3 regions of the Halalkalibacter lacteus genome follow, and region 2 is predicted to be linked to each of the others. Evidence: riboswitches for the same ligand, from Rfam matches in the RefSeq annotation. Region 2 holds a riboswitch; each other region holds the start of a gene.
What was found. A riboswitch is a leader RNA that binds a small molecule or an ion and turns the genes downstream of it on or off. The one in region 2 is predicted to bind thiamine pyrophosphate.
Positions count from the first base shown of each region.

Region 1: linked by a shared signal. The riboswitch ahead of SAZ04_RS18200 (ABC transporter permease) and the one ahead of thiE (thiamine phosphate synthase) in region 2 are both predicted to bind thiamine pyrophosphate.
Region 3: linked by a shared signal. The riboswitch ahead of SAZ04_RS06795 (acetylornithine deacetylase) and the one ahead of thiE (thiamine phosphate synthase) in region 2 are both predicted to bind thiamine pyrophosphate.

Region 1 is NZ_JAWRVL010000032.1:22,420-26,675, reverse strand. Features, by position in the region: gene SAZ04_RS18215 (FAD binding domain-containing protein) at 1-261, shown strand, start outside; gene SAZ04_RS18210 ((2Fe-2S)-binding protein) at 254-721, shown strand; SAM riboswitch class I at 999-1,113, shown strand; gene SAZ04_RS18205 (peptide-methionine (S)-S-oxide reductase) at 1,205-1,582, shown strand; TPP riboswitch at 1,714-1,826, shown strand; gene SAZ04_RS18200 (ABC transporter permease) at 1,888-2,673, shown strand; gene SAZ04_RS18195 (ABC transporter substrate-binding protein) at 2,686-3,729, shown strand; gene SAZ04_RS18190 (ABC transporter ATP-binding protein) at 3,749-4,256, shown strand, end outside.
Region 2 is NZ_JAWRVL010000003.1:159,421-163,676, reverse strand. Features, by position in the region: gene thiO (glycine oxidase ThiO) at 1-979, opposite strand, end outside; gene SAZ04_RS03505 (thiazole synthase) at 1,004-1,783, opposite strand; gene thiS (sulfur carrier protein ThiS) at 1,786-1,983, opposite strand; gene thiE (thiamine phosphate synthase) at 1,985-2,617, opposite strand; TPP riboswitch at 2,674-2,780, opposite strand; gene SAZ04_RS03490 (YqgU-like beta propeller domain-containing protein) at 2,923-4,041, opposite strand.
Region 3 is NZ_JAWRVL010000007.1:19,209-23,464, forward strand. Features, by position in the region: gene SAZ04_RS06785 (ABC transporter ATP-binding protein) at 1-598, opposite strand, end outside; gene tenA (thiaminase II) at 591-1,265, opposite strand; gene SAZ04_RS06795 (acetylornithine deacetylase) at 1,308-2,582, opposite strand; TPP riboswitch at 2,770-2,870, opposite strand; gene SAZ04_RS06800 (3'-5' exonuclease) at 3,162-3,824, shown strand; gene SAZ04_RS06805 (YwaF family protein) at 3,867-4,256, shown strand, end outside.

The DNA.
Region 1 (4,256 bases), on a different contig from region 2:
ACAGTTGCGGCACTTACTAGCAATGAATACATCAAAGTGGCTTTTAGCGGGCTGTGTTCATTTCCTTTTCGTAATCAGTTAATAGAAGAAAGTTTAAATAATAAACAATTATCTAAAGAAACAAGAATTGAAGAAGCGATACAACGAATCCCTGCACCTATTCTCGATGATGTTCAAGGTTCTGCAGAATACCGGCAGTTTGTATTGAAGAATACGTTGCTTGATGTATTAGATGCATGGGAAGGAGAGGGAAATGCATAAAAGTGAAATGACATTAAATATAAATGGTGAAGATCGTACGATATATGCACGATATGCGGATACATTATTATATGTTCTACGCGCGGAGCTAGGGTTAACCGGGGCAAAACCTGGCTGTTTAAATGGTGATTGTGGTGCTTGTACCATTGATATAGACGGGGATTCAATGAAGTCATGTTTAATGCTTGCTGTTGAGGCAGTAGATAAAAAAGTTACAACGGTGGAAGGGCTTAAAAACGCTCCAATTCAATCGCAGTTTATTGAAAAGTTTGCGTTCCAATGTGGCTATTGTACGCCTGGATTTATTATGAATTGCAATTCATTAATTCAAAAGTATCCAAATGCAGATGATACGATAATTAAGGATTGGTTAGAATCTAATATTTGCCGTTGTACAGGGTATCAAGAAATTAAAGAGGCTATAACATCAGTGTTATCAAGTCCCCATAAGAATCTATAGGCTTTTCTATGTTCAAAATAATAAAACCATTAAATCTGTATTACTTCATCAATTGTTGGGATACTAATTTAGTAATTATTATTAGGAGGTTAAGCAGGATAATCCATAGTTTTACTAACTAATTTTCTTTTTATCTGTAATAATCAAGCGCATTTCTCTATTAGAGAGGGCAACTTTTATCATTATTTTTAAAATATTACTTGAATTTTAGCTAAGTGGTTGATAAGATTAGTAACAATAAAGTTGTTAAAGAATAAAAAATTAAATAGCGATAAACTTCTTATCCAGAGTGGTAGAGGGACAGGCCCTATGAAACCCGGCAACCATCAAGTCAAAATATTGACTTGAACGGTGCTAATTCCTGCAAAGGTGTTACCTTTGAAAGATGAGAGCAATGTATTTAATCATACTAACCTCTCTTTAAATTAAAGAGAGGTTTTTTTGAATGGATGAGAGGCTTATCGCTCAGGAGGAGCGATAATAATGGAAAAAGCAGTGTTTGGTGCAAGTGAGTTTTTCAGTCAAAAAGCGTTTATTACAGTTTTTCGTGGTATTGAATATGTTCAAATAGGGCATTTAAAACGGGCAAATGTAGATCTAGTAGAAATATGGTTTGATCCTTGGAAAGTATCCTATAACGAATTATTAGATTTGTTTTTTGACTTGCATGACCCAATAATTAGAGAAGGTCAGCAAGTTAAAAATCAATCATTCATTTTCTTTTCTACTATTAATCAATTAACAATAGCTAAACAAAAGAAAAACGAACTAAAACATATTTTAAAAGATGAAATTATTACAGAAATTACCCCAGTATGGAAACATATTACTAGCTTGGAAGAGATCAAACGAATATCCTAATTAAACTTCACATGAAAGAATACTTAAGTTAACTGTGAAGCAATTACACGACGAGTAATCTTGTTCAGTTGGAAAGAACGGAATATTGCTGTAATTCAGAATGTGTGTTACGCTTTCGAAGGAAAAATTATGAAAATTAATAGGGGAGCTATGAGGCTGGCTGAGAGGATATTCCGATGAAGATATCGACCCTTTAAACCTGATCTGGGTAATGCCTGCGGAGGGATGTTTATTAGAATTACGTGTGATATGTAAGTCTACACGCCTCTGTGGTGTGTAGGCTTTTTTTGCGAAAGGAGGTATACATGGTTTCTTTACGTCAGTTTGTCCGTTCAGCTGCACCTGCGATCAGCGCTATTTTAATTTTTCTCGTGGTATGGGAAGTGGCTGTTAGGATTTGGGAGATTGAAAACTGGATTTTACCAGCTCCCAGTTTGATTGTTCATACGTTGTTTCAAACGTGGCACCTATTACCGGAACATATTTGGATGACTTCGAAAGAGGCGCTGCTTGGTTTCTTATTAGGCATTGCGGTTGCGTTAGTGATGGCCTTTATATTAGATATCTCGCCGTTTTTACGTAAAAGTTTTTATCCAATTCTCTTATTCTCGCAAACGATTCCTATTATTGCGATTGCCCCCTTGCTTATTATTTGGTTTGGGTACGGAATTCTTCCTAAGGTGCTTGTCGTAGCTTTAGTGACTTTTTTTCCGGTTGTCGTTAGTGTAGTTGAGGGACTGCAATCAAGTGATCGTGATATGATTCGGCTTGTCAGATCAATGGGAGGGTCATTTTGGCAGGTGTTTTATTCTGTTCGATTCCCACACGCGCTTCCTTATCTATTTACAGGGTTGAGAATCGGAGCGACTTATAGTGTGTTAGCAGCTGTTATTTCAGAGTGGGTCGGTGCAAGTTCTGGGTTAGGGATTTATTTAATAAAAGCTCAAAGCTCGTTTGCAACAGACAAAGTTTTCGTCGTTATTGTATTAATTTCACTATTAAGCTGCCTGTTATTTTTAGTTGTTGTTTTCCTAGGTAGAGTTATGATGCCGTGGAAACATAAGTCTCACAAATATAAAAAAATGAATTGAGGAGAGAATTCGATGTTAAAGAAAGTAAGTACCTTTTTGTTATTGATCATCATGCTTGTTTTAGTTGGTTGCAATCAAGTAGAAGAGTCAAGTCAAGGTGAAGAAGTGGAGACGGAAATCGAATCAGAAGCTGGGGGAGAGGTGCAGGTTGAATCTTCAGAATTAGTTGAAGCGACCTTTATGTTAGATTGGGTACCGAACACGAATCATACCGGTATTTATGTCGCCAAAGAAAAAGGATTCTTTGAAGAAGAAGGAATTGATTTAACGATTATCGAACCTGCGATGGAAGGTGCTGTACCAATTGTTGCGGCAGGACAAGCTGATTTTGGGATCGGATCTCAAACTGGTGTTACTATTGCTAGATCAAAAGATATTCCAGTCGTTTCGATCGCAGCTGTGATTCAGGAGCATACATCTGGTTTTGCTTCTCCAGTTGAAAAAGAGATTGCATCACCAGAGGATTTTGAAGGGAAAACATATGGCGGTTTTGGTGGTGCTGAGGAAGAGGCAATTTTGAACACGGTTTTAAATCAGCATCAGGTAGATCCTTCAACTGTTGAAAATGTCATTGTTGGTTCAGCTGACTTTTTTGCAAATACGAAGAGAGACATTGATTTTCAATGGATTTTTTATGGTTGGACGGGGATTGAAGCGGAAGTTCGTGGTGAAGACATTAATATGATTTATCTTAAAGATATTGATCCTGTCTTTAACTATTATTCTCCTGTTATTTTTAGCAGCGATGCTGTCATTGAAGAGAAGCCTGAGCTAGTTGAAAAATTTGTAAGAGCTGTGTCAAAAGGATATGAATTTGCGATTGAACAACCAGAGGAAGCAGCAGAGATGTTAATTGCGGCTACCCCGGAAACAGATGAAGAACTTATTCGTGCGTCACAAAATTGGCTAAGCCCTCGTTATCAAGGGGGTGCAGAAAAGTGGGGCATTCAAAGTGAAGACATTTGGGATAATTTTTCCTCTTGGATGCTTGAGGCTGGACTAATTGAAACAGAAGTATCGACTGAAGAAGCGATGACAAATAAATTCTTACCTTAATGAGAAATTAGGAGTGTATATGGAACTAAGCATTCGCAATCTGCAGCATTCGTTTGGCGGGGAACCCGTTATTAAAGGAATAAACCTGTCTCTTCAAAAAGGAGAGTTTGTTTCATTAATTGGACCAAGTGGCTGTGGCAAAAGTACATTATTTAATTTAATTACGGGCCTTGAAGTTCCGCATGAGGGAGAAATTTTGCTAGATGGTCAGAATATAATTGGGAAACGTGGTTATAGCAGTTACATGATGCAAAAGGACTTATTATTCCCATGGAAAACCGTGCTAGAAAATGTTCTTTTAGGTCCAATGATAACGAAGCAACAAACAGAACAAGTAAAGGAAGAGGCACTTTCTCTTTTTCCGCTGTTTGGATTAGAAGGATATGAGCATTCTTATCCGGACGTCTTGTCGGGAGGAATGAAACAAAGAGCTGCGTTGCTACGAACCTTTTTGCATAAAAAAGAACTATTGTTATTAGATGAACCTTTTGGCGCTCTGGATGCGTTAACTCGTGAAAAAATGCATA
Region 2 (4,256 bases):
CAATATGTGATGCTTTATCAAGTTTCCCAATTAGCGGGAATCCATCTTGAGTTGCTGGACGTAGTCCTGCCCATGTGTGAAAGGGAGTTTCCTTTTCCAAAAATGGGAAAACATGCTTATTCCAATTCGTTAACCGTGCAATTCCTTTTTCCGTAACGTTCGTACGAAAGCCGGCAATGTCTTCTGAAGCACCATTTACTAATGTTCCATTTGCCTTTGGAACGAGGTATCCTTGACTTGTGTAAACAATATGTTTGACCTGATTAATGGGTATTTCGTATGCACAAATCTGTCCACGTATCGGATAAACTGGGATTCGAACTCCGAATGTTTCCTCCAATTCACTAGACCAAGCGCCCGAGCAAACAATCAGACGATCTCCTACAAACTCACGACCATCTTTTGCACGTAATGCAACCGACTGTTTCCACTCAACTACCTCTACTACATCAAGATGTTCAATAATGGTAACTCCATTTGCGCGACAAGCACGTTCTAATGCCTTCACATAATCCGGTGCAAAAACATGACTCTCCTCTGGATAATACATGGCAGCTTTCACGTCTTTAGAAAGGGACGGCTCCATTTTCCATAATTGTTCACCCGAAATTAATTCAGCTTGAGCTCCCCATTCACGTTGCCATGACTGTCTCGTTTCGAGAGAAAGCACATCAGCATCATGATAAACCGCATGAAGACTTCCACTCTGAGAAAATTCAAAGTCCAACTTCGATACTTCTTTTACATCAGTTTGCCACTTATTATACATGCGCAAGCTATCAAGACATAATTTAAAAAAGTCATCGGGGTCCTCTCCAATTTCTGAAAAAGGAGCAAGCATGCCTGCGGCTGCTCCAGATGCTTGCCCCCCGCAACTTGTTTTCTCCAGAACTGTGACATCATAATTACGTCTGCTAAGCTCAAATGCTGTCGCTAAACCAATGACGCCCCCTCCTAAAATGATTACTTTCTCTTGCACAATTCTCCCCCCCAATCAGCCCTTCTACTTTGAAACGAATGAAGCTAGACCACTACTAGCAGTTGCATACTTCTTCTTTTGGATCCGCCCTGCTTCATATGATAATCTACCTGCTTCAATTGCTTGTTTCATTGCATGAGCCATCTTTACAGGATCTTTCGCCTTTGCTACAGGAGTATTCATTAATACACCATCTGCCCCTAACTCCATTGCTTGGACAACATCCATAGCTGAACCTAGTCCAGCGTCAACAATAATGGGCACATTCGCTTGTTCGATAATCAATCCGAGATTATAAGGATTTAAAATACCTAAACCAGTTCCAATTGGAGCGCCGCCTGGCATTACAGCAGAGGCACCTGCTTCTTCTAACCTTTTACAAAGAACAGGATCATCTGATGTGTATGGCAAAACGACAAATCCTTCCTTAGCAAGAACCTCTGTAGCTTTTAACGTTTCAATTGGGTCTGGTAAAAGTGTCTTTTCATCAACACTTATTTCAACTTTAATCCAATCACTTAAACCAGATGCTTTAGCAAGCCTAGCAATTCGAATCGCCTCTTCAGCCGTTTTAGCACCTGATGTATTCGGCAAATACGTGAATGACATTCCTTCTAAATGTTGTAAAATCGCATCTTCATTCGGAGCACCTAAGTTCACTCTTCGGATAGCAAACGTTAAGACTTCAGCTCCAGAAGCTTTTATTGCTTCATTTTGCACAAAAGGATTTGGGTATCTTCCCGTTCCAAGAAAAAAACGAGATGATAATGCTTTGCCTGCTATTGTTAATTTATTTTGTTTCATTTTCATCCACCTCCGACGAATTGAACAAGTTCAATTCTCATTCCATCATGCAATTTTGTTACAGACCAATTTGAACGTTCAATAATCGAACCATCTATCTCAGTTACAACAAGGTGAGGTTCAAGTTCAAAATGAGACACAACCTCTTCAAGAGTAGAAGCATCTATGTTATGTTCTTCTCCGTTAATGAGTAAACGCACTTTATTTCTCTCCCTTTTCAGCTAATATTTTCGTAAATTGCTCACAAACTCCTTTAATATCTTCCGCTCCAACGATTTCTGAGATCATGCAAATTCTCGTTGCACCTGCTTCTAATACTTGATCGACATTATGCAGTTTAATCCCTCCGATCGCGACAAACGGGATCGTAATTTCAGCAGCGACCTGTTGAATGTATTCAGTCGTAACCGGGTCAACAACATCAACTTTGCTATTTGTATGAAAAATAGGTCCAACTCCAATATAATCAGCACCACTTGCTTCCGCTTCACGTGCTTCGTCGATATGATGAGTTGAAATACCAATAATTTTATCTTGTCCCAAAATATTTCTTGCATCAGCAAGTGGCAAATCATCTTGGCCAAGATGAATCCCATCAGCGTCCACTGCAAGAGCAACATCAATATAATCATTAACAATAAACGTTACATCATGCTTTTCCGTTAATTCTCGTAATGCTTTAGCTTTCCTTAATACTTCTCTCTTACTGCTTGTCTTATCTCGCAATTGAATAATATCCACTCCACCAAGAATCGCTGCTTCCATAACTTCTATAAGTTCTCGACCTTGATGAAACTCTTCACCTGTTATGGCGTATAATTTAAACTCTTTCATGCTAGCCCCACCTTTATGATAAAAAATCCAAAAAAAGCCGCATCCGAACATACGGAATACGACTGCGACGACTTCCCTACGCTGGCGTGATCCAGATCAGGTATAAGGGTAAAAGGCATAGCCTTTTTCTCAGTCCACTAGATGGACACCCCTAGTCTTGAAAATACATACAAGTTATTAACTCCATTATGACAGACTGCTTCAAAAATGCAAGGGGTTCGAGTTTTATGTGTGTTCAAAAAAGTGGGTGCAATGTCTTGCACTCACAACTTAGAGGCACTCAAAAAACTTTTCTTTAGCAACTTCTATTCTTCCCACATCGGTACAAGTGCCCCTTCTTGTATATCATATCCAAATTCATACCGTTCACCAATAAGAAGAATGGATCCTCCTGGTGAAATAGACAGTGGGACATGCTTTTCTAATGAAATCAATTTTTCTTCAGAGTCAGCTCGAACGTTATAGGCAATTAATTCGTATCCATCTTCATAACTAAAGTAATCACTGCTATATTTTGGACGCAAGTAATAAAAAATGCCGTTGTTATGATCATACGAATAATATGGAATCCACCACTGCTCTGAATACGTGTTGAGGATTGGCATCTCAATTTTTCTATATGGCTTTTGCTCATCATAAAAACGATAGACAGAATAGAGGTCATAAATGGAATCAACAGTAACAGAAAGCGATAACCCATCAGGAAAAGCCATAAATGCAATAACTGTATCCTTCCACCTATTGGTTTCTCCATTCTCTATATCTAGTTCATAAAGCGGGGCTTGAAAATTGGGTTCTAACTCTTCCCATTTCAAATATCCTACTTTCGATTCTGAGACCCACTGAATATAGGATTCTTCAAGGCCAATATCAGTTATCTTCTTCTCTTCAACATTCCCTACATATGTTTCAAATTCCCAATTTGGCAAATAAGCAACCATCACAAATGTCTGTGTGTCATATGGATTCCAATAAATCGTATACTCTTCACCATAATCCTTAATTGTCCAGATAATACCCCCTTGATCATTAAGGATCAACAACTGTGACTGTTCTTCCAAAGAAAGATACTGTACAGCAAATAAGGAATAATCTGCATTTGCTCTTACGTCTATTATCCACCCATCTTCTTCTAAAAAAACTGACGATTCTCCTAAAAAAAGATTGTGTTTATGTAAACTGAACTGTTCATTTTCCTCTTGTAAAAATAGTACAGTATCTTTATCATACCAACTTGCTACTTCTATAATAGGAAGCTTATTTTGTATTGGTGTCATAATTGAACCCGTAAAAAATGAAGAAGGTACATTGGACTTAGCAGGTAACTCACTCAAGCTTTTTGGGGCAGGTAGGATCAAGGTAGGAGCTTGGGCACAGGCTGAAACTGTAAAAAGAACAAAGATACTTACGATCAAATGTTTCATGTCAACCCGTCCCCACTTTTTCATATTTTAATTCATTTATTAGACGAATAAACTCCCTAAAATGATTCAACAAATAGATAAGTTCACTAAACGTACACAAAAAAATGACTCAGTATCTTCAGCAAACTCCAAATCAATACATTATAGCGCATACAAATACCCTTTTGCACTATTTTCTTAATGGAAGCTGAAGTCATTGAGTCATCCGAGTTATT
Region 3 (4,256 bases), on a different contig from region 2:
CAACATCATGAGTGATAAATAAAATCGTTGTTTTCCACTTTTCCCATTGTTCTAACAACCATTCCTGCATCGACAATCGTGTAATTGCATCAAGGGCACTAAACGGTTCATCTAACAACAATACACTTGATCCACTTAACACTGTTCTTAAAAACGAAACACGCTGCCTCATGCCACCAGATAACTCGCCTGGATACTTTTTTTCAACACCTTTTAATCCAAACTCACCTAGTAGGTCGGATACTCTTTTATGAGCTTCTTGCTTTTTTATCCCTTTTAATTCAAGAGGAAGTGCCGCGTTGTCCAAAATCGTTCTCCAAGGCATGAGCAAGTCTTGTTGCGGCATATATCCGACTTTCCCATAGCGATTCGGATACTCTTTTCCATTTATGAGGATCTTTCCATTTAAAGGCTCTTCAAGTCCTGTTATGAGTCTAAAAATCGTACTTTTCCCCGATCCACTTGGCCCAATTATGCTAATGAATTCACCTTTATGGACATCAAAATCGAGTGAATTTAGAATGAGAACTGATTGTTCACTTTTGCTTTCTTTATAGTGAAAACTGACCCCTTTAAACTGTAAAGATCGTTCACTCATCCGTTGGCCACATTTCCTGTTTGTATGACATATCCCAGAACATATACTCAAAACGCGTCGTATTTAAAAAGATTTCTTCGAGCTTTCTAAGTTCCGACTCAGGTTTTCCTTCTGTTAATGTATTAAGCAGGTCAATGCACCAATGAGCTAATTTACCAAATTCTTCTGAAGAGTACATTTGAATCCATTCTCCGTAAAATTCATGCGTACTTGCCCCTGGTCTTTCATTTAGTTCTTTTCCAATTTCCCAGTAGCTCCACATGCAAGGAAGAACAGCAGCTACAAGATCGGCTAATGTCCCGTTTTGACCAACGTGTAACATGTAATGTGTGTAGGCAAGGGTTGTTGGAGCTGGTTTGGCTTGTTCAAACTCTTGTTCTTCAATTTCAAACTTCTTTGCATATTGACGATGAAGAGACATTTCTTCATTTAAAGTTGAATCTAATAATTTTGCAAACTTTCCCATCGTTTCAACGTCTTCTGCTTTCATAGCACCTAAAGCAAACAGCTTCGCATAATCGATTAAGTACAAATAATCTTGAATCATAAAGAAGCGGAACTTCTCACGATCAAGCGTCCCATCTCCAATTCCTTGGACAAATGGGTGAGCATGATTCTTCTTCCAAATCGGCTGCAATTTCTCATACAAACGTTCACTAAATTTCACGTGTAAGCACCTCTTTTTACGATAGTTCGATTATCCATTACTTTATGAATGGCGGTTTGTCCATTCATAAATAAACGTAGCAAGAACTTTTGTATAGTCGACTAATTGATCAATCGATACTTGTTCATTGACAGAATGGGCGTTCAGCAAATCTCCAGGGCCATAAATAACCGTCGGAATCCCTGCATCCGCTAACCATCCACCATCTGTTACGGTTGGAGAGACATCAAGAATCGCCTCTTGTCCGGTTACGTGTTGATGTGAGCGTGCTAGTATCTGGACTCCCGGATGGGTTGGATCGATCTCGAGTGATGGAAAAATTTCTCCACGGTCTTCAATCATCGAAGTTCCACCCCAAGTAAACGTAGGAGGATGCTCACGTAACCATATATCACCTTGAGCCACTTTTAAAATGTGTTCTTCTATCTCTTTTGCTACTTTGTCGTATGTTTCATTTGGATAAAAATGGACAGTAATCCACAATCGGCACTCATCTGCGACAAACGCTGCATGTCTTCCACCCTCAATCACTGCTGGGTTAATCGTATTCGCACCTGGTGGAAAACCCGGATAGCTTTTTGTAATGGCCCAGTGGCGCTCAAGTTCCCCAAGGCCCTCCATTACTTTCATCATTTTTTCAATTGCACTTGCAGCTACTAAATTGCCTCCGGCATGAATCATGCTTCTTCTTGTAGCATCATGGTATGTCTGATTGCTTTTCACCGTAATCCAACCAGTGATGACACCACCTTGGCCTTGAATATGTAAGTCACTCGTATCAACAACAACTGCACAATCAGCGCTGTATCCACGCTTGCAGCATTGCAGTGTACCCGCCTCTCCTACTTCTTCTCCAATGACAGATTGGAACAAAAGATCACCCGGCAACTCGATACCCGCTTCACGGAGTAGTTTTACCGCAAATAAAGCCCCAGCCAACCCACCTTTCATATCAGCTGCACCCCGTCCAATAACAACCCCATCTCGAACGATTGGTGTAAACGGATCGATCTCCCACTCTTCTCCCTCACTTACTTCTGCAACATCCATATGTCCATTAATAATCAGACTTTTGAATGTATCAGAAGCCGTTCCTTTTAGAAGACCAACTACGTTAGGGTCATTCGGGTATACATCCCACATATCAATCTCAAACCCTAACTCTTCTAAAAAGGTAGCGACGTATTGTTGCGCCTCTTTCGTATTTCTTGCTGGCGGGGCAGGTGTTTTAAATGAAATGAATGTTTTTAGTAAGTCAATCATCTCACCTTTTCGTTCATCAATTTGCTTCAATATTACATCTAAATTTTTTGACACGCCCTTCCCTCCTTTTGAAATCACACTTCATATCCTTTCAACACAGATAGAAATTTAACGTTAAAAGAGTTCTTCTATGGGACAATCGGTCCTCCATACACCCATGAAGACGCAAAAAAACCACTTCTAGTTCGCTCGAAGTGGTTGAGAACAAAAAGTATGCTTAACTCAAGAATATGATATCAGAAACTTTCATACACTTCTTCCCTCCGCTAGTCTGAACTAGATCAGGTTATAAGGGTTAAGATGACCATCTCTCTCAGCTAAAAAGCACCCCTAGTAGTGATTGCTATTAAATTTAAACTACTACTAGTTGTACCATATTATGATAACAACATCAACAAGTTACAACCAGATAAAACAGAATAATGATTTATATCCCTATAACCATCATTACCTCGAATTGAAATGATCGTAATTGATCTTCGTGATTAAATACATGGGTATTAATCAAGTTGAGGAGAATTCTACTCAGATATGTTACATTAAATTCGTCTCCTTTTTTTACCGTAACTGCATCGTAAACGCTTGATCAGAGAAGAGTATAGGTATTAAAGAAAATTGAAAGGATGATGTAAGGTGATAGCTATTGTTTTTGACCTAGAGTTAATCAAACGGTTTCGAAAAGGACAACCGAGTGAAATTGTTGAAATAGGTGCTTGCAAAGTTGATATGCAAACGAAAAAAATTATAGATCATTTCCAAATGTATATCTTTCCAAAACGAGGTCACATTTCTAAAAGCACGAGAAAATTTATTAAGATGAAGGAAGAAGATGTTGAAAAGGCTGTGCCATTTGACATAGGAATCCAAAAGTTTTCCAAATGGCTTGGAGAAGAGTACTATTTATGCTCTTGGGGTAAAGACGACCGAGCTCATTTCATCAATCAATCTGTTCAAAATAAACTGCCTCTTGAATGGTTACGTAACTATAATGATATCCAAAAGCCAATCGGCAAATTGTTATCAGAAGAGCTCAACAATCAATTAGGGCTTAAAAACGCATTAACAATAGCTGGAATCGAACCGATAGGAAAGGCTCACCGCGGCATTGATGATGCTATTAACACAGCTATGTTATTAATAAAATTCCTAGATCAAATTGAATTAAAAGAAAATAATTTGTCTACAAATGAAATTCAGAACCATTACCGAAAATACAAACGATCTAGGTTTCGTCACAAAGATCAAGCTGCTAAAGAAAAACAATACCCTTTCACTACACCACCGAATCATTCCTAAGCATCTATTGTTCTTTACGTAACCAAAAGGAGAGTGGACTACATGCGATCTATTTTTGAATTAGACATGTTTGTTGATGATTCCCTTTTTTTATCATCCGTACATATCTTCACTCTCATTCTTTTTTTGGTTTTTGTTATACTCCTTTATTCATTACGTCATTTCTCTCGGATGAAAAGATTCGGTCGTTGGATACTAGTACTATCATTAGCTATTTCAGAATTAAGTTTACTACTGTGGGGTATTTCCGTTGAGCTATGGGATATTAGATTTAACTTGCCATTACAACTTTGTACGATTAGTTTATATCTGTGCATGTACATGCTCGTATTCAAAAGTTATTTTGTGTTTGAAATTGTCTATTTCTTCGGATTAGCTGGAGCGTTACAGGCACTCATTACACCAGATTTGTTTTATACCTTTCCCCATTTT